DNA from 4 places in the Mesorhizobium sp. M1365 genome. Region 2 is predicted to be linked to each of the others. Evidence: predicted binding sites of a transcription regulator. Region 2 holds the regulator's gene; each other region holds the start of a gene.
What was found. The regulator LexA, encoded in region 2, represses DNA repair genes until DNA is damaged. The targets are predictions, from matches to a motif close to TGTTCNNNNTGTGTTCNG.
Positions count from the first base shown of each region.

Region 1: a site for LexA is predicted at 675-692, ahead of NKH04_RS02960 (helicase-related protein). Genes of this name have one in related genera too.
Region 3: a site for LexA is predicted at 4,834-4,851, ahead of NKH04_RS12315 (single-stranded DNA-binding protein). Genes of this name have one in related genera too.
Region 4: a site for LexA is predicted at 4,525-4,542, ahead of NKH04_RS13540 (ATP-dependent helicase). Genes of this name have one in related genera too.

Region 1 is NZ_JAMYLG010000002.1:174,526-180,512, reverse strand. Features, by position in the region: gene phbB (acetoacetyl-CoA reductase) at 1-128, shown strand, start outside; gene NKH04_RS02960 (helicase-related protein) at 860-4,267, shown strand; gene NKH04_RS02955 (RNA-binding S4 domain-containing protein) at 4,280-4,666, shown strand; gene fdxA (ferredoxin FdxA) at 4,815-5,153, shown strand; gene NKH04_RS02945 (CarD family transcriptional regulator) at 5,522-5,987, shown strand, end outside.
Region 2 is NZ_JAMYLG010000017.1:96,583-102,569, reverse strand. Features, by position in the region: gene NKH04_RS19510 (ComEC/Rec2 family competence protein) at 1-1,081, shown strand, start outside; gene lexA (transcriptional repressor LexA) at 1,075-1,809, opposite strand; partial or broken gene kynU (kynureninase) at 2,258-3,504, shown strand; gene NKH04_RS19495 (hormone-sensitive lipase) at 3,600-4,430, shown strand; gene NKH04_RS19490 (molybdopterin molybdotransferase MoeA) at 4,438-5,643, opposite strand; gene moaC (cyclic pyranopterin monophosphate synthase MoaC) at 5,643-5,987, opposite strand, start outside.
Region 3 is NZ_JAMYLG010000008.1:58,487-64,473, forward strand. Features, by position in the region: gene gyrA (DNA gyrase subunit A) at 1-1,366, opposite strand, end outside; gene NKH04_RS12295 (helix-turn-helix transcriptional regulator) at 1,514-2,341, opposite strand; gene NKH04_RS12300 (hypothetical protein) at 2,428-2,958, shown strand; gene NKH04_RS12305 (MarC family protein) at 3,034-3,663, shown strand; gene NKH04_RS12310 (OsmC family protein) at 3,672-4,097, opposite strand; gene NKH04_RS12315 (single-stranded DNA-binding protein) at 4,220-4,732, opposite strand; gene NKH04_RS12320 (cupin domain-containing protein) at 4,941-5,330, shown strand; gene NKH04_RS12325 (ArsR/SmtB family transcription factor) at 5,413-5,727, shown strand; gene NKH04_RS12330 (SRPBCC family protein) at 5,724-5,987, shown strand, end outside.
Region 4 is NZ_JAMYLG010000009.1:95,530-101,516, forward strand. Features, by position in the region: gene NKH04_RS13530 (ATP-binding cassette domain-containing protein) at 1-701, shown strand, start outside; gene NKH04_RS13535 (ABC transporter permease) at 698-1,747, shown strand; gene NKH04_RS13540 (ATP-dependent helicase) at 1,760-4,483, opposite strand; gene NKH04_RS13545 (glucose/quinate/shikimate family membrane-bound PQQ-dependent dehydrogenase) at 4,736-5,987, shown strand, end outside.

The sequences.
Region 1 (5,987 bases), on a different contig from region 2:
ACATCCCGGTCGGTCGTCTCGGCGAGCCGGAGGAGATCGCGCGCTGCGTCGTCTTCCTCGCTTCCGACGATGCCGGTTTCATCACCGGCTCGACCATATCAGCCAATGGCGGCCAGTACGTCGCCTGATCGTTTGTCTTTACGTTGAGACAGATCCGCGCTTGGACGAACGGGCCTGCAAAACGGCCCGTTTCTATAGCGGTCTTCCCGTTGCAAGATCTCGATGCAGCACGCTGCCCCAATCCGGCACGCAAAGGTTAACGGCAAACTCGCAGCTTGTGCAAAAGCCGCCCGGCAGCCTGTGGATTCTCGGTGGAAAAGCTGTCCACAACACAACATGTTGCGGTGAACAAACCAAGAAACTTCGGCTATCTCTGATTCGTCGCCGATTCGTTCCGGCTTTGAGCGGAACGTTAACGGCGAGAGCTGAAAACACCCTCGAAATGATTAAAGCGCGTTAGGAAACATCAATAATTTCATAACGTTGTGCGAAGCAGATTGGCCGGCCACGACCATTCGCCGGCAAAGGTTAACCGCAGTGCTCGCTTGGATGCCGCCTGCATAAATCGGGCCAGTTTCCGTGATTCAGCATGTGGTGAGGTACGCCGACAGAAAACCCAGATGTAGCCGTGAACAAACCCTGAATCAGCGCGAGTCAGTGATTCGTCGCTGATTCGTTCCAGACTCGTTCCAACTGTTAATCGGGAACAGATTTTCTGGCTTCGAACCAACCAATCGGCCTGCCCTCGGCATATTCCGCTTTCGCTTCGCGCCCGAAATCCCTATGTGTCGCCTGTCATACGCGGCCAATATGGGCGCGCTCCCGACAATGCGAGGCAGAGAGCCTTATTTCCAGGCCGATGAACATCCATCCGAAACACACTGAACCGCTGATCCTGTCGGGTCGAGACGTGACGGCCGTGCTCGGCCCGACCAACACCGGCAAGACCCACCTCGCCATCGAACGCATGGTGGCGCATGAAAGCGGCGTCATCGGCCTGCCGCTCAGGCTGCTTGCCCGCGAGGTCTATACGCGCGTCTGCGAGAAGGTCGGCGCCCATAAGGTGGCGCTCATCACCGGCGAGGAAAAGATCCAGCCGGCGGGCGCGAAATACTCGGTCTGCACCGTGGAAGCGATGCCGCGCGAGACCGACGCCGCCTTCGTTGCCATCGACGAGGTCCAGCTCGCCGGCGATCTCGAACGCGGCCACATCTTCACCGATCGCATCCTGCATCTGCGCGGCCGCCAGGAGACTCTGCTGCTGGGCGCGGCCACCATGCACGGCATTCTGCAGCGCCTGCTGCGGGGCGTGTCGGTGGTGACGCGACCACGCCTCTCGCATCTTGCCTATGTCGGTTCGAAGAAGCTGACCCGCCTGCCGCGGCGCACGGCGATCGTCGCCTTCTCGGCCGACGAGGTCTATGCCATCGCCGAGCTGATCCGCCGCCAGCAGGGCGGTGCCGCCGTCGTGCTCGGCGCACTCAGCCCGCGCACCCGCAACGCCCAGGTGGCGCTGTTCCAGTCGGGCGACGTCGACTACCTCGTCGCCACCGACGCCATCGGCATGGGCCTCAACCTCGACCTCGACCACGTCGCCTTCGCCCAGAACCGCAAATTCGACGGCTACCAGTACCGCAACCTGACGGCGGCCGAGCTCGGCCAGATTGCCGGCCGCGCCGGCCGGCATCTGCGCGACGGCACCTTCGGCGTCACCGGCCAGGTCGATCCGCTGGATGATGAACTGGTCAACAAAATCGAGGCGCATGATTTCGACCCGGTGAAAGTACTGCAGTGGCGCACCGCGCATTTCGATTTCGCCAACCTTGATGCGCTGAAGCGCTCGATTGAGACCAACGCTCCGGTCGAAGGCCTGACGCGCGCGCTGCCGGCCGTGGACGCGCAGGCGCTCGAGCATCTGTCGCGCGACGAGGACGTCCGGGCACTCACCACCGATGCCAGGCGCGTGGCGCTGCTGTGGGAAGCCTGCGCGCTGCCCGACTACAGGAAGATCGCGCCGGCCCAGCACGCCGACTTGATTGCCTCCATTTACATGGACCTTGCCAGGCATGGCCATGTCGACGAGAACTACATGGCCGAGCAGGTGCGCCGTGCCGACACAACCGAAGGCGACATCGACACGCTGTCGCACAGGATTGCCCAGATCCGCACATGGACCTTCGTTTCCAACCGGCCCGGCTGGCTGGCCGATCGGGCACACTGGCAGGAAAAGACGCGCGAAATCGAAGACAGATTGTCGGATGCGCTGCATGAGCGGTTGACGAAACGTTTTGTAGACCGCAGGACTTCCGTCCTCATGCGGCGCCTTAGAGAAAACACGATGCCTGAAGCCGAAATCAGCCCAACCGGAACCGTCCTCGTCGAAGGCCATCACGTCGGCGAGTTGCAAGGTTTCCGCTTCACCGCCGACCAGAGCGCCGGCGGCGAAGACGCCAAGGCGGTGCGGGCGGCGGCGCAGAAGGCGCTTGCCGCCGAGTTCGAGGCGCGGGCCGAGCGCTTCGGCGCCTCGGCCAATGGCGACATCGCGCTGGGTTCGGATGGCACGCTGCGCTGGATCGGCGCGCCGATCGGCACGCTGGTCGCCGGCGAAGACGCTTTGAAGCCGCGTCTGGTTCTGCTGGCCGACGAGCAACTCACCGGCCCGGCCCGCGACAAGGTTGCGGCGCGCGCCGAGCGCTTCGTCAACTTCCAGATCGAATCCCTGCTGAAGCCGCTGGTCGATCTCAAGAATGCCGAGCAGATCACCGGCATCGGCCGCGGCATCGCTTTCCAGCTTGTCGAGCATTTCGGCCTCATCAACCGTCGCGACATCGCCGACGAGATGAAGTCGCTCGACCAGGAAGGCCGCGCGGCGCTTCGCCGTCTCGGAGTGCGCTTCGGCGCCTACCATGTCTTCGTGCCGGCGCTGATCAAACCGGCGCCGGCCGGGCTGATAACGCTGCTGTGGGCGCTGAGAAACGACGGCAAGGACAAGCCCGGCTTCGGCGATGTCGTTCACGCACTGGCCTCCGGCCGCACCTCGGTGGTCATCGATCCGACCTTCGACAAGACCTTCTACAAGCTTGCCGGCTACCGCAATCTTGGCCGGCGTGCTGTACGCGTCGATATTCTCGAACGGCTGGCCGACCTGATCCGGCCGGCGACCAACTGGAAGCCGGGCCTCGGCCCTCGCCCCGACGGCGCCTATGACGGCCAGTCCTTCATGGTGACGCCGCCGATGATGTCGATTCTCGGCGCCACCGCCGACGACATGGAAGAAATCCTGAAGGGACTCGGCTATCGCGCCGATGCCAAACCGGCGGCCGAGGTCAAGGCGCGGATCGAAGCACAGGACAATGCCGCGCGTGAAGCTGCCGCTGCAAAGCAGGCGGCGGAAGAGACTGCGCGCGTCGAGCAGGCGAGGATGGCGGAAGCATCTGCCGCGGCAGAGCCGCCGGCGGAGGCTTCGGAACCTGTGTCGGATGCGGCTCCTGTTGCGGAGGCGGCGGCCGAAGCTGTGACCGAAGCGACGGCAGAGCCTGTCGCGGAAGCTCCAGCCCCTGAAGCTGCGGCAGAAGTCACGCAAGAGACCCGGCCCGCCGCGGAGGCGACTGCTGAAGCGCCTGCGGAACCAGCGGCCGAGCCAAGGGCGGAACTTGGGGCGGAAACTGAGGCTGCGGCACCGGCAGAGCCGCCGGTTTCCGACACTACGGAAGCATCGCCGGCCGAACCTGCAGCGACGGCAGGAGCCATCGCCGGCGAAGCTGCTCCAGAAGCCGAGGAGCCAAAACCCATCCTGTTGTGGCGGCAGGGTCGTTTCGACCAGCGCCCGCGTCATCGCCAGCATGACAACCGCCCCCGGGACAATCATCGGGACAATCGCGCGCGCAGTGGTCAAGCTGCGCCGGACAGCCGCAGCGATGCGCCGACAGATGCCGGCGGGCAAGCGACGCCGGGCGACCGGCCCGCCCGTCAGGGGCGCCACGACCAGCGCGACGGCGCCGGCAAGCCACGCTTCGATCGCAGCAAGTTCAAGCCCAGGCCGCAAGGCGACGCGGCAGATCAGCGCGCCGGCAAGCCGCAAGGTGAACGCCCGGACCGGCGCGAAAACCGGCCCGACTGGAAGGCTGGCCGGCAGGACGGCAAAGGCGGCGCCCAAGGCGCAAAGCCGGCGTTCCAGCCAAAGCCGCGTGAGGAACGCCCGGTCCGCTTCGATCCGGACTCGCCCTTCGCCAAGCTCGCCGCGTTGCGCGACCAGCTGAAGAAGTAAGCTGCTCGTCCAATGGTCACTGATGCCCGCCAGCGCATCGACAAGTGGCTGTTCTTCTCGCGCGCGGTAAAATCGCGCACGCTGGCAGCCAAGCTGGTCGTCGCCGGACGCGTCCGCATCAATCGCGACAAAGCAGCGCAGGCCTCCGATACGGTCCGGCCGGGCGACGTTTTGACCATCACGCTGGAGCGGCGGATCTTCGTCTGGAAAGTCCTTGGCACCGGCGTACGGCGTGGCCCGGCCGAAGAGGCCCGCCTGCTCTACGAGGACATGTCGCCGCCCCCCGCGCCCAAGGGCGAGGCGCTTCCGGATGCGGTGCCGCCGTTGCGCGAGGCCGGCAGCGGTCGCCCGACGAAGAAGGAACGCCGCCAGACCGACCACCTGCTCGGCGACGATTGAGCAAGGTCGAACGCCCGCTTTGCCGGCCTTCCGGAATTCCATTCCGGAAACCGCGGCACCGCTGGCAGGGGCCGCCCTTGCCACCGGCGGACAAAGGCGTTACCTCACCAAAAAAGCCCAACAAAATGGGACGTCCCGGAGCCGACCAATGACCTACGTCGTGACCGACAATTGCATAAAATGCAAATACATGGACTGCATCGAGGTCTGTCCGGTCGACTGCTTCTACGAAGGTGAGAACATGCTCGTCATCCACCCGGACGAGTGCATCGATTGCGGTGTCTGCGAACCGGAATGCCCGGCCGACGCGATCAAGCCCGACACCGAGTCGGGCCTCGACAAATGGCTGCAGATCAACACCGAATATGCCGACAAATGGCCCAACATCACCGCCAAGAAGGAGCCGCCGGCCGACGCTAAGAATTTCGATGGCGAAACTGGCAAGTTCGAGAAATATTTCTCCCCCGAGCCCGGCGAAGGCGACTGACGAGCCTGCCGGCTGCGGCGGCCTGACGCCGCGTAACAGCCGTGATACATTAACCGCCTTGACAGGCGGCGACGGCGCGTGGCCTTCGCGCGTGCAGCAAAACCTTGATTCTTCCGACTTTTTGTGTTATATCAACCAAACATGCCGGTGACACAACGTCGATTTATGGCGCAAACGCCCCAAATCACTGAAAGGTGAATTTCTCAATCCGGACCAGAGCGATCTGGGGCAGGCGGTCGCAATGTTGCGATTTGCCGGTCCTGGCCTTTCCGGTGAGTTCATCGTTGTGTGGCTGAGGACCGGTCACCCCGGTCGCACGAGTTCGGGCCGGCACGATGCCGGTACCACAACAAGGAGTTCAGGGCGTAATGGCAACGATCACCCCGCAGAAGAAGTCCACCGCAGCGCGCCACGGTTTCAAGACCGGCGAGTACATCGTTTATCCGGCGCATGGTGTCGGCCAGATCGTCTCGATCGACGAGCAGGAAGTCGCGGGCCACAAGCTGGAGCTGTTCGTCATCGACTTCCAGAAGGACAAGATGCGCCTCAAGGTGCCGGTCGCCAAGGCGACCTCGATCGGCATGCGCAAGCTGTCGGAAGAGGATTATGTCGAGCGCGCGCTGAAGGTCGTGCAGGGCCGCGCCCGCGTCAAGCGCACCATGTGGTCACGCCGTGCCCAGGAATATGATGCCAAGATCAACTCCGGCGATCTGATCTCGATCTCGGAAGTGGTGCGCGACCTTTACCGCGCCGATAACCAGCCGGAGCAGTCCTATTCCGAGCGCCAGCTCTACGAGGCGGCCCTCGACCGCATGGCCCGCGAGATCGCGGCCG
Region 2 (5,987 bases):
GTCCGATTACCGCGCCGGCAGGGCCACCACGCCGCCGCCGCGGCAGTCGCCGCTACGCTTTGCCACTCGAAAGGTCCTGCTGGGCATGTGCGGTCTGGCGATGACCTCGATCATTGCAGGGAGCGCCACGGCGCTTTTCGCCATATGGCATTTCCAGCGCGTGGCGCCGCTCAGCCTGTTCGCCAATCTGGCCATCATGCCCATCGTGTCACTGGTCGTCATGCCCTTCGCCGTTCTCAGCGCGCTGGCGATGCCGTTCGGTGCGGATGGCCCTTTTCTCTATGTCATGGGCAAGGGGCTGACGGCGATGATCGCCCTGTCCGGGTGGATCTCGGAGCGCTCGCCGATCGATGCGGTCGGGCTGATTTCGCTGAGATCCGTCCTTCTGGTGACGATCGCCCTCGTCATTGCCAGCATGGCGACGACGTGGTTGCGGCTGGCGGCACTTCCTTTTGCGCTCGCCGGCTTGCTGACGACAACGCAGACACGCATACCCGACGTATTGGTCTCGGAGGACGCACGGCTGGTCGCGCTGCCGATCGGCAGCGGTGAACTCGCGGTCAACCGGGCACGCCCGAATGAGTTCACCATCGACAACTGGAAACGCGCGCTCACATCAGAGGCTATCGTCGCGCCGGAAACACCTGGAAAGAACGACCCGCAATTCGACATTGCCGATCCGGCCGACCTACCGCCGGGCATGCCGTTCATTTGCACGGACGGCCTCTGCCTTGCCAGGCATCCATCCGGCGCGATCATCGCGCAAGCCACGGACCGCGATACTGCGCGGCCAGCCTGCGCCTTTGCCAGCTTGATCGTCATCGACGACGCCACCGCCCATAACCCCTGCTACTACGACCGGCTGGTCCTCGTCGTCACCAAACGGCAACTGGCGCGCGCGGGAAGTGCCGCCGTCTATTTCGATCCACAAGCGGCAACACGCGCCGAGATCCGCTTCGCCGTCGAAAAATCATACCGGCCCTGGCACGTGCAACGGAAATTTTCACGCGCGGCACGGGGCCTGCCGCCATACCGCAGGGCCGACAATCCCAAAGCCGGCGCCAAGGGCGGAACTCAGTAGCGGCGGATCAGTCCGACGAGCTTGCCCTGCACCTTGACCCTGTCTGGTCCGAAGATGCGCGTCTCGTAGGCCGGATTGGCGGCTTCCAGGGCGATCGAGGCGCCCTTGCGGCGGAACCGCTTCAGCGTCGCTTCCTCCTCGTCGACCAGTGCCACCACGATCTCACCGGGGCTCGCCGTATCGGCATTGCGGATGATCACCGTGTCGCCGTCGAAAATGCCGGCCCCGATCATCGAATCGCCTTTGACCTCGAGCGCATAATGCTCGCCGCCCATGATCATATCCGGCGGCACCGAAATCGAATGCGTCTGGTGCTGGATGGCGTCGATCGGCACACCGGCAGCGATGCGGCCCATTACCGGGATCGAAACGGCGGCGACGACATCGTCGTCATTTCCGGCTGCGGGCACGCGCGACGATGTCGGCTTGCCCTGCCGAGGGGCGCCTTGCCCAAGGCTGCCCTGGATGACACTCGGCGAGAACTTGCGTGCCGCATTGAGGCCGGGGGCGATCGAGTCAGGCAGGCGTAGCACCTCCAGCGCACGGGCCCGGTTGGGCAAACGGCGAATGAAGCCGCGCTCCTCCAGCGCCGTAATCAGCCGGTGGATTCCGGATTTGGAAGCCAGGTCGAGCGCTTCCTTCATCTCGTCGAATGAAGGCGGGATACCGCTTTCCTTCAACCTTTCGTGGATGAACATAAGCAGTTCGTGTTGTTTGCGTGTCAGCATAGCGACCCCCAACAGAATCAGAAAAACAAACCCAGAACAAACACTATCTGTTCCAGTTGTGTTCCGCAACTGTTTAAAGTTTAATGAATGCGTTAAGGCTCGGGAAACAAACGACGTCCCCTACCGGCGTTAACGCATTTTCACCGCCGCGAGCCTCATCGCCTTGATTCTGCTTTCGTTTGCGCCCTTCTGGCCTCCTAGAAGGCGGCACTGGCATCGGCCGTCGGTCGGCAAAAGGCACGGAATTGAACCCGTATCGACTGTGCGGTTTGGTCAATGCACCGTGAACGAAACGAACTCAAAACGCCAACCTCGGGTTAAGTCCCGGTTTCCACCGCCTGGTCAGGCTGCTTCTCGCCGGTGGAGCCTTGCTGCGCGCAACCAAGTAATGGAAGAACAGTCGATGCGTGTCCGGCGTTGCGTTGGATCTTGGGGGAGCAGACAAATCATGACAGGAATTCCCGATCTCGTGGCCATAAAGGCGATGGATGCCGCGGATCCGCTGCGCGCGATGCGCGACCGCTTTGTGTTGCCGCAAGGAGTGATCTATCTCGACGGCAATTCGCTAGGAGCTGCTTCACGTGCCGCTTTCGATGAACTGCACAAGGCCGCGACCGAAGAATGGTCGCATGATCTCATCCGCGCATGGAACACGGCCGGCTGGTTCAACATGCCGCTTGAACTTGGCGACCAGCTCGGGCGCCTGATCGGGGCCGCGGCCGGCCAGACAGTGGTCTGCGACACGACATCGGTCAATATCTACAAGCTGCTGCACGCCGCCATGGCCATGCGACCGGAGCGGCAGGTCATCGTCGCCGAGGGCGATAGTTTTCCGACGGACCTCTACATGGCCGAGGGTGTGGTTTCGACGCGAAAAGATACGCTGCTGCGCCTCTCGGGAGTCGACGCGCCGACCATCGAAGAGCTGATCGACGAACGCACCGCTGTGGTGCTGGTCAACCACGTCAACTATAAGTCGGGCGAACTGCGCGACATGCCGGCGCTGACGCGCAGGGCTCAGGAAGCCGGGGCGATGATCGTCTGGGATCTCTGCCACACCGCCGGCGCGATGCCAGTCGAACTCGACAAGGCAAACGCCGATTTTGCCGTTGGCTGCACCTACAAATATCTGAATGGCGCCCGGGCGCGCCTGCCTTCATCTATGCGGCTGAGCGGCATCTTTCCGACATCCAGCAGCCGCTCACCGGCTGGTGGGGCCATGCACGGCCCTTCGCCTTCGAGCCAGGCTATGCGGCCGGCACCGGCATCCGCCGGTTTCTGTGCGGCACACAGCCGGTCCTGTCGATGCGCACGCTGAAGGGCGCGCTCGACATCTGGAACGATGTCGACATGACGGCGGTGCGCAAGAAGAGCATCGCGCTGGCGGATCTGTTCATCGAGCTTGTCGAGGCAAAGTGCGGCACTTACGGGCTCACGCTCGAAAGCACGCGCGATGGGGAAAAACGCGGCAGCCAGATTTCATTCATGCATGAGCATGGCTACCAGGTCATGCGCGCGCTGATCGAACGAGGCGTGATCGGCGATTTTCGCGCGCCATCGACCATGCGCTTCGGCTTCACCCCGCTCTATGTCGGCTACGCCGATGTCTGGCAGGCCGTCAAAGTGCTTGAGGACATCCTGCACACCGGTGCGTGGAAGGATGCGCGCTTCGCCATCAAAGCAGCTGTCACTTGAGATTGATGCGAGAGCTGGAATCGTGAGGCTGGCGACGACGCGCCGCGCGATGCTTACGGCTACGCTGCAAGGCCATATGCCAGGGAAGGCGCAGGGTGTTCGAACGTCACATTGCCGATTGGGACAACGCCTATGCCAACGGCGCCAACATAGCCGGCAGCGATCGCTGGCCGGCGGCTTGGATCGAGCCCGCGCGGGTTTTCCGCGACGTGCTTTCGACCGAGGGCAGGGCGCGGCTCGACATGGCCTATGGCGACAATCCACGCAACCGGCTCGATCTTTTCCTGCCGGCCATCAAGCCTAAGGGACTCGTGGTGTTCGTTCATGGCGGCTACTGGATGGAATTCGACAAGAATTTCTGGTCGCATCTTGCCGCTGGCCCTGTTGATCGCGGCTATGCGGTGGCGATGCCGTCCTACACGCTCTGTCCGCAGATACGCATTGGCGGCATCGTCAAGGAGGTCGGCGCGGCGATCGGCAAGGCGGCGGCGATGGTTGCAGGGCCGCTGATGCTGACCGGGCACTCGGCCGGCGGCCATCTTGTTAGCCGGATGGTTACGGCGACGACGCCGCTGGCGACCGAAGTGGTCCGGCGCGTTCGTCATGTGGTGTCGATCTCGGGGGTGCACGATTTGCGCCCGATCATGCGCACCGGCATGAACGAGACGCTGGCGATCGATGAGGCCGAGGCGCAGGCCGAAAGTCCGGTGCTGCTGCGCCCGATGGACAAGGCCCGCCTGACCTGCTGGGCCGGCGGCGGCGAGCGCGCCGAATTCCTGCGTCAGAGCGCGTTGCTGGCCAACATCTGGATCGGCCTGGGTACCGCGACCAGCTCGGTGGTCGAGCCTGACCGGCATCATTTCAACATCATCGACGGTTTGGCCGATCCAGACCATCCGCTGACCCGGACCTTGATTTCGGAGTGAGGCAGGTTCAGCGTAGCATCAGTACGTCGCAGGGGGAGCCCGCCGCCGCGGCAGGCGCGAACGGCGCGCGAACGATCAGCCCGTCGGCATCGGCCAGCATTTTCAGCATCGAGGAGTCCTGGATGCCGAACGGCGTCGCCACGAGCGTACCGGCGTCATCTATGACAACAGCCCGCACATAATCTTGCCTGAGATCGTTGGCCGGCATGGCGGCACCGAGCCGTGCCCGACGTATATCCTGCTGAAAGGCGCGGCCGCCGAGCCGCGCCAGCAGCGGCTTCAGGAAGAGCTGAGTGCAGACCAGGCTTGCCACCGGATTGCCGGGCAGGCCGATGCAGCGAATGTCTCCCAGCCGCCCGAACATCAGTGGCTTGCCCGGCCGCATGGCGATCTTCCAGAAATCGAGCGTCATGCCTTGCCCGGTCAGCACGTCATGGACGAAGTCGTGGTCACCGACCGAGGCACCGCCCAGCGTGACGATGACGTTCGCGCCAGCCTTCACGGCCTTTTCAACCAGCGCAGCGATCGCCTCCCTGCGGTCCGGCGCGATGCCAAGGTCGAGCGCGCGCGCACCGACCGACTGTGCGGCAGCGGCGACACCATAGGCGTTGGAGGAGATGATCTGGTCGGGGCCAAGATCGCTGCCCGGCGGCAGTAATTCGTCGCCGGTGGCGATGATGGCGACCAGCGGCCGTTTGACCACGCGCACCTCGGGGTGATTGGCCGATGCCGCCAGCGACAAGGCCGCCGGGTCGAGCAGGCGGCCTTTGGGCAGCAGGACATCGCCCTTGGCGAAATCGAGCCCGAGGCGGCGGATGTTGCGCCCCTGCACCGTCCGTTCCGTCACTTCGACGCTGCCGCCACCGAGATCGCGGACGTTCTCCTGGATGACGATAGTGTCGGCGCCTTCGGGAAGCGGCGCGCCGGTAAAGATGCGCACGGCCTGCCGCTGCTGCACCGTTCCGGCAAAGCCGCGTCCGGCCGGCGCCATGCCGACCACCGAAAGCCTTGCCGGTACGGACGCGATATCGGCCGCCCGCACGGCATAGCCGTCCATGGCGGAGGCGTTGAACGGCGGCTGGGTGCGGAGCGCCACAACCGGCTCCGCCAGCACGCGGTCGGCGGCATCCAGCAGTGCGACGCGTTCGCCCGGCAGCGCTGCTGCGCCGTCCAGCAGGCGCTCGAGCGCCTCGGCAACTGGGACCAGCACCATTATCGGCCTGCCTCGGTGGCCCCGTCTCCGGTGATCTTGTAGTCGCCGGATTTGCCGCCGGTCTTTTCAACCAGCCTTATGCCGGAGATGACCATGGCGCGGTCGACCGCCTTGGCCATGTCGTAGATGGTCAGGCAAGCGACCGAGACGGCACTCAGAGCCTCCATCTCAACGCCGGTCTTACCGGTGACGCGGGTCAATGCTGTCACCTTCAGGCCGGGCAGCGCGGCGTCCGCCTCGATATCGACAGATATCCTGGTCAGCAGCAGCGGATGGCAAAGCGGGATCAGTTCATGCGTCTTCTTGGCCGCCATGATGCCGGCAATGCGCGCGGTGCCCAGCAC
Region 3 (5,987 bases), on a different contig from region 2:
GCGCCTGCTCCTCGGAGAGATTGTAGGTGCCATCCTCGTTGATGCGATGGCGCGGATCGTCGATCAGAAGAATCAGCGATTCCACGTCGCCCGAAGGCCAGCGCCGCTCCATCAACTGCTCGCGCGCCGTCTGCGGGTCCGGAGCGCTGCGGATCAGCTTGATGACTTCATCGATGTTGGCAACAGCGATGGCAAGGCCGACCAGCACATGGGCGCGGTCGCGCGCCTTGCGCAGCAGGAATTTCGTGCGCCGGCTGATCACCTCCTCACGGAAGGCGACGAACGCCTTCAGCATGTCGGTCAGAGTCAGCAATTCCGGCTTGCCGCCGTTCAGTGCCACCATGTTGGCGCCGAAGGACGTCTGCAGCGGGGTGAAGCGGTAAAGCTGGTTGAGAATGACATCGGCGACCGCGTCGCGCTTCAGTTCGATGACGACGCGGTAGCCCTGGCGGTCGCTCTCGTCGCGAATGTCGGAAATGCCTTCGATGCGCTTGTCGCGCACCAGCTCGGCCATCTTCTCGATCATCGACGCCTTATTTACCTGATAGGGAACCTCGGTGATGACTATCGATTCCCGATCGTTGCCGCGCGCCTCGACGTTGACGCGGCCGCGCATGACGATGGAGCCGCGGCCGGTCGAATAGGCGCTGTAGATGCCGGAACGGCCAAGCACGATGCCGCCGGTCGGGAAATCCGGTCCCGGAATGATCTCCATCAGCGCCGGAAGGTCGATCGCCGGATTATCGATGAGGGCAATGGCGCCGTTGCAGACCTCGCCCAGATTGTGCGGCGGGATGTTGGTGGCCATGCCGACGGCGATACCGCCGGAGCCGTTGACCAACAGGTTCGGGAAGCGCGCCGGCAGGACTTTCGGTTCGCTGCCCGACGCATCGTAAGTGTCCTGGAAATCGACGGTGTCCTTGTCGATGTCTTCCAGCAACTCATGCGCGACCTTGGTCAGCCGCGATTCCGTGTAGCGCATCGCCGCCGGCGGATCGCCGTCGATCGAGCCGAAATTGCCCTGCCCGTCGATCAGCGGCACGCGCAGCGACCAATCCTGCGCCATGCGCACCAAAGCGTCGTAGATAGAGGCGTCGCCATGCGGATGGTATTTACCCATCACGTCGGCGACCGGGCGTGCCGATTTCACATATTTGCGGTTCCAGTGATAGCCGCTCTCATAGGCGGCGTAGAGGATGCGGCGATGCACCGGCTTGAGGCCATCGCGCACGTCCGGCAATGCGCGGCTGACGATCACGCTCATGGCGTAGTCGAGATAGGAGCGCTGCATCTCCTCGATGATGGATATCGGCTCGATGCCGGTGGGGCCGCCGTCGGCGCCGCGCGGTGTCTTTTGGTCGGTCAAATCGGATCACAATCTAATCAGGAATCACTTGGTGCTTATATAGGAAGCCAGCCTGAAACTCCAACAATCGCGGCAGTTTTCCAGTGTGGTTTTTAGCGGCAAATTCAAAAGGATAAACCAATTGCGACGATATGGCCGTGTACCCTTTCACGGGCGTCGCCGGCGGGCGCGATAAGTACCCGGCGCCTCGCCCATCAGCCGCCGGAAACGGCGATTGAAGGTTGATAGATCGTTGAATCCCGCCGAAAAGGCAATCGCCGAAATCGTCTGATCCGACGTCCGCAGCCGCACGGCTGCCCTGTGCAGCCGCGCTCTCAGCAGGAATTGGTAGGGCGTCATACCGGCAACGTGCCGGAAGGTGCGCAGGAAATGGTAAGGGCTGGTGGCGGTCTCGTCGGCGAGTTCGGCAAGCGAGATCGGCCGGTCGGCATCGACTTCGATGCGCCGCACCGCTTCGGCGACACGCTTCTGGTCACGGCGGCTCGGCGTCCGTCCCCGATCCGTAGCGCTGCAAGCCGCAGTTACCGCGGCACCGGCAATGCGCAGGGCGAGTTCCTCGAACACGCCGGTGTCGGCCATCTCGCGCGCCGCCTCCGCTTCGGCAAGCAGCGGCACCAGCGCCGGCAAGGGCGGCAGGCGCGGCGTTCCGAAATCGAGCGTCTTGGCGCCCGGCACGTCGGCGACGATCCGCTCCATATAGGCCGGTCCGAAATGGAAGGAGAGGCAACGGTCGCCGGCGCCATGCTCGTGCCCGCATTCGTAGCATGTGCCGGGATTGCCGAGCAGGAGCGCGCCCGGCGCCAGCATCGCCGTGCCCTCGCGCGCACGATAGCGGAAGGTGCCGTTGGTTACGGCGGCAACGCAGAAATCCCGATGCTCCTCCTCGAATGGCCTGTCGGCGGCGCTGGCGGTGCAGATGACATCCGACACCTGCCAGCCTCGGCCCGACGCCAGCCTGTGCGCGCTCGTCGTCATCGCCGAAACATAGCAACTTTTCCCAAGCGCAGAACCCCTGTCGGCGTCTATGCTTGCCGGTCTCCTGACAAGATGAGAGCGAAGCCATGTCCAATTCCTTTGCCAAGGTCCTGCACAGCGATGGGCCCGTACCGGCCCTTGCCGAGAAACTGAATCTTTATGGCCGCTTCGTCGGCGCCTGGACGTTCGACGCCACGCGCCATCTCGAGGACGGTCAGGTGCTGACCGGGCGCGGCGAAGTGCATTTCGGCTGGGTGCTCGAAGGCCGCGCGATCCAGGACGTATGGATCCTGCCTGCCCGTGACGCCGGCCCCTCGCCCTCGCTCGGCAAATGGACCTTCTATGGCACGACGTTGCGTGTCTATGATCCCGGCGTTGACGCCTGGCACATCTTCTGGAGCGATCCGCGCAATCAGTACTACAGCCGCCAGCTCGGCCGTGCCGAGGGCGACACCATCATCCAGCAAGGCGCAGACGGCACCGGATCTGCTGTGCGCTGGAGCTTTTCGCGCATCACCGAAAATTCGTTCCGCTGGCTGGGCGAACGCTCACAGGACGACGGCGCCACCTGGCGTCTTGAAGTCGAGTTTCTGGCGCGCCGGGCCGTCAGCCCCTGATCCGCACGGTTTCCACTGCCTCCGCTTTGCTCTACCAATCCCGTTATCCGGCTTTGCCGGCGGGGGAGGGTCAGCATGCCGAGCTTCGACAGCCTGTTCAACGCCTTCGTCACCATACTGGTGACGATCGATCCGCCCGGCCTGGCGCCGCTCTTCCTCGCCGTGACCCGCGGCATGAACCGCGAGGAGCGCAACCAGGTCTCCGTGCGCGCCTCGGTCATCGCCTTCCTGGTAATGGCGTTGTTCGCAATCGCCGGCGCGTCGATCCTGTCAGTCTTCGGCATCACTCTGCCGGCCTTCCGCGTCGCCGGCGGCTTTCTGCTGTTCTTCATCGCCTTCGAAATGGTGTTCGAGCGCCGGCAGGACCGCAAGGAGAAGATCGGCGACGTCGCCATCACCAGGGACATGATCCACAACATCGCCGCCTTTCCGCTGGCGATCCCGCTCATTGCCGGTCCCGGCGCGATTTCGGCGACCGTCCTGCTCTCAAGCTCGTTTCAGGGTTTGGGTGCGCAGACAGCCCTTGTCGGCATCATCGCCATCTGCCTCGTCATCACCTACCTGGTGTTCGTGCTGTCAGAGCGCATCGACCGTATCCTCGGCCAAACCGGCCGTTCGATCCTGACAAGGCTGCTCGGCGTCATCCTGGCGGCGCTCGCCGTACAGTTCGTCGCCGACGGCATCAAGGCGCTGATGGCGACGTAGGAACAGCCCTACTTCGCTGTCGTTTCAATGACTTCGAAGTCGTGGGTAATCTCGGCAGTCTTGGCCATCATTGCCGAGGCCGAGCAGTATTTCTCGATCGAAAGCCCGATCGCCCGCTTCACCTTGGCGTGTGATAGCGCCCGGCCCTTGACGACAAAATGCATGTGAATGCGGGTGAACACCCTGGGATCGGCTTCTGCACGGTCGGCATCGAGTTCGACCACGCAATCTTCGACCGCCTCGCGCCCCTTTTCGAGGATATGGACCACGTCATAGGCCGAGCAGCCGCCAGTGCCGATCAGCACCAGTTCCATTGGGCTCGGCCCCGGCGTCTTGCCCTCCGGCCCGAACGCAGTGCCTAGCACCAGCTTGTGCCCATTGGCGGACTCGCCAACGAAAGTGCGCTCCTCGACCCATTTGACCCTTGCCTTCACCTGATACGTCCTTTCACCGCTCAAACGCACAACGTCCCGAAAATCCAAGACAGATTTTCGGGACGCCATTTCGTGGCCAAGGTGCCGGCGCTTTTCGCCGCAAGGGCAGTCCGCCCGAGAAATCAGAACGGGATTTCGTCGTCCAGCTCGCGCGACGAACCACCGCCGCCGCCCTTGTTGGCGCCACCGCGATTGAAACTTTCGCCCGGGCCGGACTGGCCGAAATCGGAACCGCGGCTCGCACCACCACCGGCATAGTTGCCGACCTGGCCGCCGCCCTCGCCCCGCGCATCGAGCATCTGCAGCTCGCCGCGGAATTTCTGCAACACGATTTCGGTCGTATAGCGGTCATTGCCGGTCTGGTCCTGCCATTTGCGCGTCTGCAGCTGGCCCTCGACATAGACCTTCATGCCCTTCTTCAGATACTGCTCGGCCACCTTGGCGATCTGGTCGTTGAAGATCACGACATTGTGCCACTCGGTCTTTTCCTTGCGCTCTCCGGACGTCTTGTCGCGCCAGCTTTCCGACGTCGCGATGCGGATGTTGACGACCGGGTCACCCGAATTCAGGCGGCGGATTTCAGGGTCCGCCCCGAGGTTGCCCACCAGAATGACCTTGTTGACGCTACCCGCCATGATACTTCTCCGCGCTCATCCGAAACCGAATTTTTGTCGCCGCACCTTACAGGCTATGGACAATCCCTGCCTGCCGTCGCTGCCTTTTCCCACAAGGTTTTTGTTCTCTTTTCGTTCTATAGGAGAGGCCCTGCACTGTCAATAGTTGTCAGTAAGAAGTAGTGTCTTGGCGTCGAATTTCCACAGACCATGGGATCGAGGCGAACGCATGAAGATGGTTGCGCATAACGATCAGCCGCAAGAAGAGTGGCGGACGGGAGTAAAGACCCGCATGCATGTCTCTGCCCGCAACGGCGCAACTCAACTTTGCATGTTTGAACAATGGGTCGAACCCACCGTTGGCGCCCCGACACATTGGCACCCGGTCGAGGAAGTACTTACCGTCATCGCTGGCAGGGCCGAGATGTGGATCGACGAAGAGCATCTCGTCTTGACTGCCGGACAGTCGCTTGTTGTCGCCGCGTACAGGCAACATGGCTTCCGAAACGTCGGCTCCGAATTGCTTCATATTCATGTTGTGCTCGCGTCACCAGTTTTCGAGGCGACGTTCAACGGATCCCCCGACATGGTGAGACGCTGGCTTCCAGCGAGTTTGTAAAACCTCGCCTGTCTTAAAAAATACCGCCTGTCTTAAAAAACACGGCTTGCCAAACCGATAAGTATTGACTTATGCTTTCGGCATGATCGAAGCAGACATTTTTCGGGCACTAGCGGATCCAACGCGTCGCGCCGTCTATGAGCGGCTCGCCGACGGCGAGATGACGGTGTCGGAACTGCGCACTGGCATACCGGTATCGCAGCCGGCGGTATCGCAACATCTCGCAGTGCTGCGCGGCGCCGGCCTCGTGGTCGAGCGCCGGGCCGGTCGCAACGCCTATTACCGCGTCGATCCGAAGGGGCTTGCGCCACTGCTCGGCTGGATCGAACGCTACCGTGCGTTCTGGCCAGAGCGCATCGAAAGGCTCAAGACGGTTTTGAAGGACATGGACCAATGACCAACCGAGGCAAAGAACGCGCCGAAATGGCCGCAGACAAGATCGAGTTCGAGTGCGAGCTGCCCGAACCGCCGGAACAGGTGTGGCGGGCGCTGACGGTGCCGGACCTGCTCGCGGCCTGGATGATGCCGAACGACATCAAGCCCGAAATCGGCAACCGCTTTGCCTTTAAAGCGCCGAATGCGCCGATCGAGTGCGAAATCCTCGACGCGGATCCCGGACGGCTGCTGCGCTATTCCTGGCGGGAGCGGCCGGCGCCC
Region 4 (5,987 bases), on a different contig from region 2:
TGGTCGGCCTGATCGGCGACAATGGCGCCGGCAAGTCGACGCTGATCAAGATCCTGTCCGGCGTGGTCAAACCGACCAGCGGCGAGATTCTCGTCCGCGGCAAGCCGGTGACCGGATGGAACCCTGCGCGCTCACGCGACGCCGGCATCGAAACGGTGTTCCAGGACCGGGCGCTCGCCGTGCAGCAGACGATCGTGCGCAATATCTTCATGGGCCGGGAGCTCACCGGCTGGCTTGGCTGGCTGAAGGTCAACAAGGAGATCGCGGAGGCGAGCCGGCTGATGCGCGAGATCGGCTTCACCTCGAAAGTGTTCACGCCACAGTCGATCGTCGGCCAGCTCTCGGGCGGCGAACGGCAGGGCGTGGCGATCGCGCGGGCCATCTATAAGAAGGCGGAGCTGATAGTCCTCGACGAACCGACGACCGCGCTATCGCTGACCGAGACCGCCAAGGTCTTCCACTTCGTGCGCCAGGTGCGGGCGAGCGGGCGCTCGATCCTGTTCATCGGCCACAATATCCACCACGTCTTCGATATTGCCGATCGCTTCGTGGTGCTGGACCGCGGCAAGGTCGCGCTCAGCGCCGACCGCAGCGAGGTCAAATCGGCCGAAGACCTGATCAATTTCATGGAAGACGTCGCCCACCCCAGCGGATTGCCGGGGTTGCACGACGCGGGGGATTCGGGGAGGGCGGCACGATGAGCAAGACCATGGAACCCGATCTGCAGAGCCCCCTCGGCGGCAGGCATAATGAGGCCGCCGGGAAAGAGTGGAGACACCCGTCCGACAATTGGCTGCGCGGGTTCATCCTCGACAACCGCGCCGCGCTCGGCACGCTTGCCGTGTTCATCGTCATGATGGCGGTGTTCATGATCGCCAACCCGATTGTGTTCACCACCTGGTATCTCTACAGCTCCGTACTCACCACGCTGCCGGTGGCGCTGTTCGTGGTGGTGCCGCTGGTCTTCGTCGTCACCTGCGGCGAGATCGACCTGTCGTTTCCGGCGACGATGGGCTTTGCCTCCTGGGTGTTTGCGCTGGTCGTGCAGGCTGGCTACGACCCGTTCCTCGGCATCGCCGCCGCAATCGTCACCGGCATGCTGCTCGGCTTCCTGGTCGGCTCGCTGGTCGTCTATGGCGGGCTGTCGTCGCTGATCGCCACGCTCGGCATGAATTTCCTGCTGCGCGGCCTGATCCAGATCATCAACGAGGGCAGGTCGACGGCGCTGACCGGCCTTGCCGACAGCTGGGCCTACAAGATCTTCTCCAGCCAGCTTTACGGCATTCCGGTGCAGATCTTCTGGGCCATCGGCTTCGTCGTGCTGTCGGCGCTGCTTTACAACCGCCATCGCTTCGGTGCCCAGGTCAAGGTGGTCGGCGACAATCCAGACAGCGCCCAGCAGATGGGTATCGACGTCAAGCGCGTGCGGGTGAAAGTGTTCGTCTTCGTCGGTATCGGCGCGGCGATCGCCGGCACCTTCTCGGTGATGATCAACTTCACCTGGTGGCCGACGGCGGGCGACGGATACCTGCTGCCGGTGCTGGCATCGGTGTTCGTCGGCGGCACCCCGACCTGGGGCGGCATCGGCACGGTTGTCGGCGGCGCGATCGGCGCGGTCACGGTCTCGTTCATCCAGACCGGCGTCGTCGCGGCAGGCCTGAGCGGCTTCTATGTCCAGTTCTTCAACGGCCTGATCATCATCCTGTCGCTGCTCGGCCATAAGTGGAACCAGGCGCGGTATCGCTAGCGCCCGGCGGCCTCACACCCCGGTGACAAACCCGTCCAGCACGCGTTTCTGGCCGGCCTTGTCGAAGTCGATGGTCAGCTTGTTGCCTTCGATGGCCGAGATGTTGCCGTTGCCGAATTTCTGGTGGAAGACGCGGTCGCCGACGCTGAAGGGGGACGGCGTGTCGGCGACGGATTTGGCGACCAGCTCGCCGTCGATGGTGCGGCCCTTGACCGAGGTGCGGCCGGCGCCGTAGCCGGAGTCGGTTTCGCCATAGCCGATGCGCTCGACCTGGTGACCGGAGCGCGTGCCCCAATTGCGGTCGGTCGCCTCGGTGCGGTTGGCCTGAGCGCGCTGCCAGCCCGGTGTCGCATAGGTGCTGGAGAAAGCGCCGGATTTTTCGGCGCCGTTATTGCCGCCGATGTTGTCGAAGCGCGATGCCCCATAAGGGTTCTGCCTGCCTGCACCTTGGCCTCCACGACCGGAGGCGAACGAGCCGCCGCCATAGGCATTGCCGTAGCCGCCGTAGGAGTTGCCGCTCTCGGAAACTTCGACATGGGCTTCCGGCAGCTCGTCAAGGAAGCGCGACGGGATGGTCGATTGCCAGAGGCCGTGGATGCGGCGGTTGGAGACGAACCAGATGTGCAGGTTCTTCTTGGCGCGGGTCAGGCCGACATAGGCGAGGCGGCGTTCCTCCTCCAGCCCTGAGCGGCCGCCCTCGTCGAGCGAGCGTTGGTGCGGGAACAGGCCTTCTTCCCAGCCGGGCAGGAACACGGTTTCGAATTCGAGGCCCTTGGCCGAATGCAGCGTCATGATGTTGACGGCGTCAAGCTCGGCGTTCTGCTCGGCGTCCATCACCAGCGCGACATGTTCGAGGAAGGAGCGCAGCGATTCGTACTCCTCCATGGAGCGGATCAGTTCTTTTAAGTTCTCGAGCCGGCCGGGCGCTTCGATCGAACGGTCGTTCTTCCACATGTCGGTGTAGCCGCTCTCCTCCAGAATGGTCTCGGCGAGCTCGGCGTGCGGCGTGGTTTCGAGAGCCTTTTGCCAGCGTTCGAAATTGGCCGATACCTCGCGCAGCGCGGCGCGTGGCTTCGGCTTCAGCTCGTCGCTCTCGGCGAGTTTTGCCGCCGCCTCCAGCATCGGGATGCGCAGCGCCCGTGCGGTGTCGTGGATCTGGCGGATGGTGGCCTCGCCAAGGCCGCGCTTCGGCACGTTGACGATGCGCTCGAAGGCGAGGTCGTCGGCGCCTTGTGCGACGACGCGAAGGAAAGCCAGCGCATCGCGGATTTCGAGGCGCTCGTAGAAGCGCGGGCCGCCGATGACGCGGTAGTTGAGGCCGAGCGTGACGAAGCGGTCCTCGAATTCGCGCATCTGGAAGGACGCGCGGACGAGGATCGCCATGTCGTTGAGATTGTGCTTCTGGCGCTGATAAGCCTCGATGGTCTCGCCGACGGCGCGGGCCTCCTCTTCGGAATCCCAGGCGGCGTGGACATGCACCTTCTCGTCGTCCTCGGCGATCTTTTCGGTGAACAGCGTCTTGCCGAAGCGGCCCTCATTGTGGGCGATGAGGTGGGAGGCGGTGCCGAGGATGTGCGCGGTCGAGCGATAGTTGCGCTCCAGCCGGATGATGGTGGCGCCGGGAAAATCCTTGTCGAAGCGCAGGATGTTGTCGACCTCGGCGCCGCGCCAGCCATAGATCGACTGGTCGTCGTCGCCGACGCAGCAGATATTTACGGTGGACAGGCGCGGGCTTCCCTCCCCCTTGAGGGGAGGGTGGCCGGGCGAAGCCCGGTCGGGTGGGGTCCGTGCGGCAGTGCTTGACCTACCGGCGGCAGTGCTCGACGCTCTAGCGGTGCCTTCTGCGGCAACCCCCTCCGCCCGCTTCGCGGGCACCTCCCCCTCAAGGGGGGAGGATTGCGGCCGCTGTGCCAGCAGCCGCAGCCACATGTACTGGGCGGTGTTGGTGTCCTGATATTCGTCGACGAGGATGTAGCGGAAGCGCTTGTGGTATTCCTTCAGCACGTCCGGATTGGCGCGGAAGATGCGGATCGGATGGCACAGGAGATCGCCGAAGTCGCAAGCGTTCAGCGTTTGCAGCCGCTCCTGATAGGCCTTGTAGAGCTCGCGGCCCTTGCCGTTGGCGAAGGCACGGGCATCGCCCTCGGGGATGTCGGCGGGGCCAAGGCCCTTGTTCTTCCAGCCGTCGATCATCTGGGCGAACTGCTTGGCCGGCCAGCGCTTGTCGTCCAGCCCTTCGGCCTGGATAAGCTGCTTGAGCAGGCGCACGACATCATCCGTGTCGAGAATGGTGAAGTCGGATTTGAGCCCGGCCAGCTCGGCATGTCTGCGCAGCAGCTTCACTCCAATCGAGTGGAAGGTGCCGAGCCACGGCATGCCCTCGACATTGCCTTCACCGATCAACAGGCCGATGCGCTGCTTCATCTCGCGCGCCGCCTTGTTGGTGAAGGTGACGGCGAGGATCTGCGAGGGGAAAGCCTTGCCGGTGGCAAGGATGTGGGCGATGCGGGTGGTCAGGACGCGCGTTTTGCCGGTGCCGGCGCCGGCCAGCACCAGCACCGGGCCTTCGGTGGTTTCCACCGCCAGCCGCTGCTCGGGGTTGAGGCCGTTGAGATAATCGGGCGCGTTGTTCTGGTTGCTGCGGGCAGCCATGGCGCGCGCGGCAATGCCCGACGGGGCCACGGGCCGCGCGTTCGGTTCGTCAAAAAAGGGCATGTCTTCCGAAAAGCCGGACATCTCCCCCCGAATGTAGTGATTCGGCAGCGAAAGGCCAGAAGTGTCTCCGTTTTGTTCTCTGTCCAGTCGGTGGACTCACAATCTGGATGGGTCTGCTAACCAAAACGCCGGGCTTGCGATGGGCCGGCACCGTAAAACGCCGAGCTTGCTTGACAGTGGAAGCGGGCCGGAGAAAGTTGCGTGGGGGCAGGAACGCAATGCGGGGTTGCCCATGGACGCGTCGCGGAGCGCACCAGTCGAAGGAGCACCGTCTTGGCTGTGGTCATCACCTCCCTGATCCTTTTCCTCATCGGCCTGGCGATTGGCGGCGGCGGCATCTGGCTCGTGACGCTGGGCGGCAGCTGGTACTACGTCATCGTCGGTCTAGCTTTCCTTGTCGCGGCCTGGCTGCTCTACAGGCGCAGATCCACGGCGCTGTGGCTCTACGCGGCGATCGTGCTCGGCACGCTCGCCTGGGCGGTTTGGGAGATCGGCTTCGACTGGTGGGAGCTCGGCCCGCGCGGCGGCATCATCGTGCTTGTCGCGCTATGGCTGTTGACGCCATGGGCGCGGCGCGGGCTTACCGGTCCCGACGGACGCGCACCGCTTATCCTCGCCGTACTGGCATCGCTTGCCGTCGCCGGTTATTCGATGACGACCGATCCAAAGGATATTACGGGTGAACTCAACACCGACAAGGTGACGCCGACGGCCGATCTTGGCGGCAACGTGCCGGCTGGCGAATGGCACTATTACGGTCGCACGCAATACGGCCAGCGCTATTCGCCGCTCGACCAGATCACCGCCGAAAACGTTGCCAATCTGCAGCCGGCCTGGACCTATCGCACCGGCGACGTGAAAGGGCCCGACGACATCGGCGAGACGACCTATCAGGTGACGCCGCTAAAAATCGCCGACTCGCTCTACATCTGCACGCCGCATAATTTCGCCATCGCCATCGATGCCGCGAGCGGTAAGGAGAAATGGCGCTTCGATCCGCAGGTCAAGCTCAACAAGGACCGCCAGCACCAGACCTGCCGCGGCGTGGCCTATTATGCCGATGCCAAGGTCGCCGCCGGCCAGCCCTGCGCCACACGCATCTACCTGCCGACATCCGACGCCCGGCTGATCGCGCTCGATGCGGCGAATGGCCAGGTCTGCCCGACTTTCGCCGAAGGCGGCACGCTGAACCTGCTCGCCAACATGCCATATCCGAAGCCGGGCTATTATTATTCGACCTCGGCGCCGCTGATCGTCGCCAACAAGATCATCGTCGGCGGCGCGGTCAACGACAATTATTCGACGCAGGAGCCGTCCGGGGTCATCCGTGCCTACGATGCCGACACCGGCGCGCTGTTGTGGAATTGGGATTCGGGCAATCCCGACCAGACGATGCCGCTGCCGCCGGACCAGACCTACACCAACAACTCACCCAACATGTGGTCGACGGCGAGCGTCGACGAGAAGCTCGGGCTGCTATATGTGCCGCTCGGCAACAAGACGCCGGACCAGCTCGGCGCTGGGC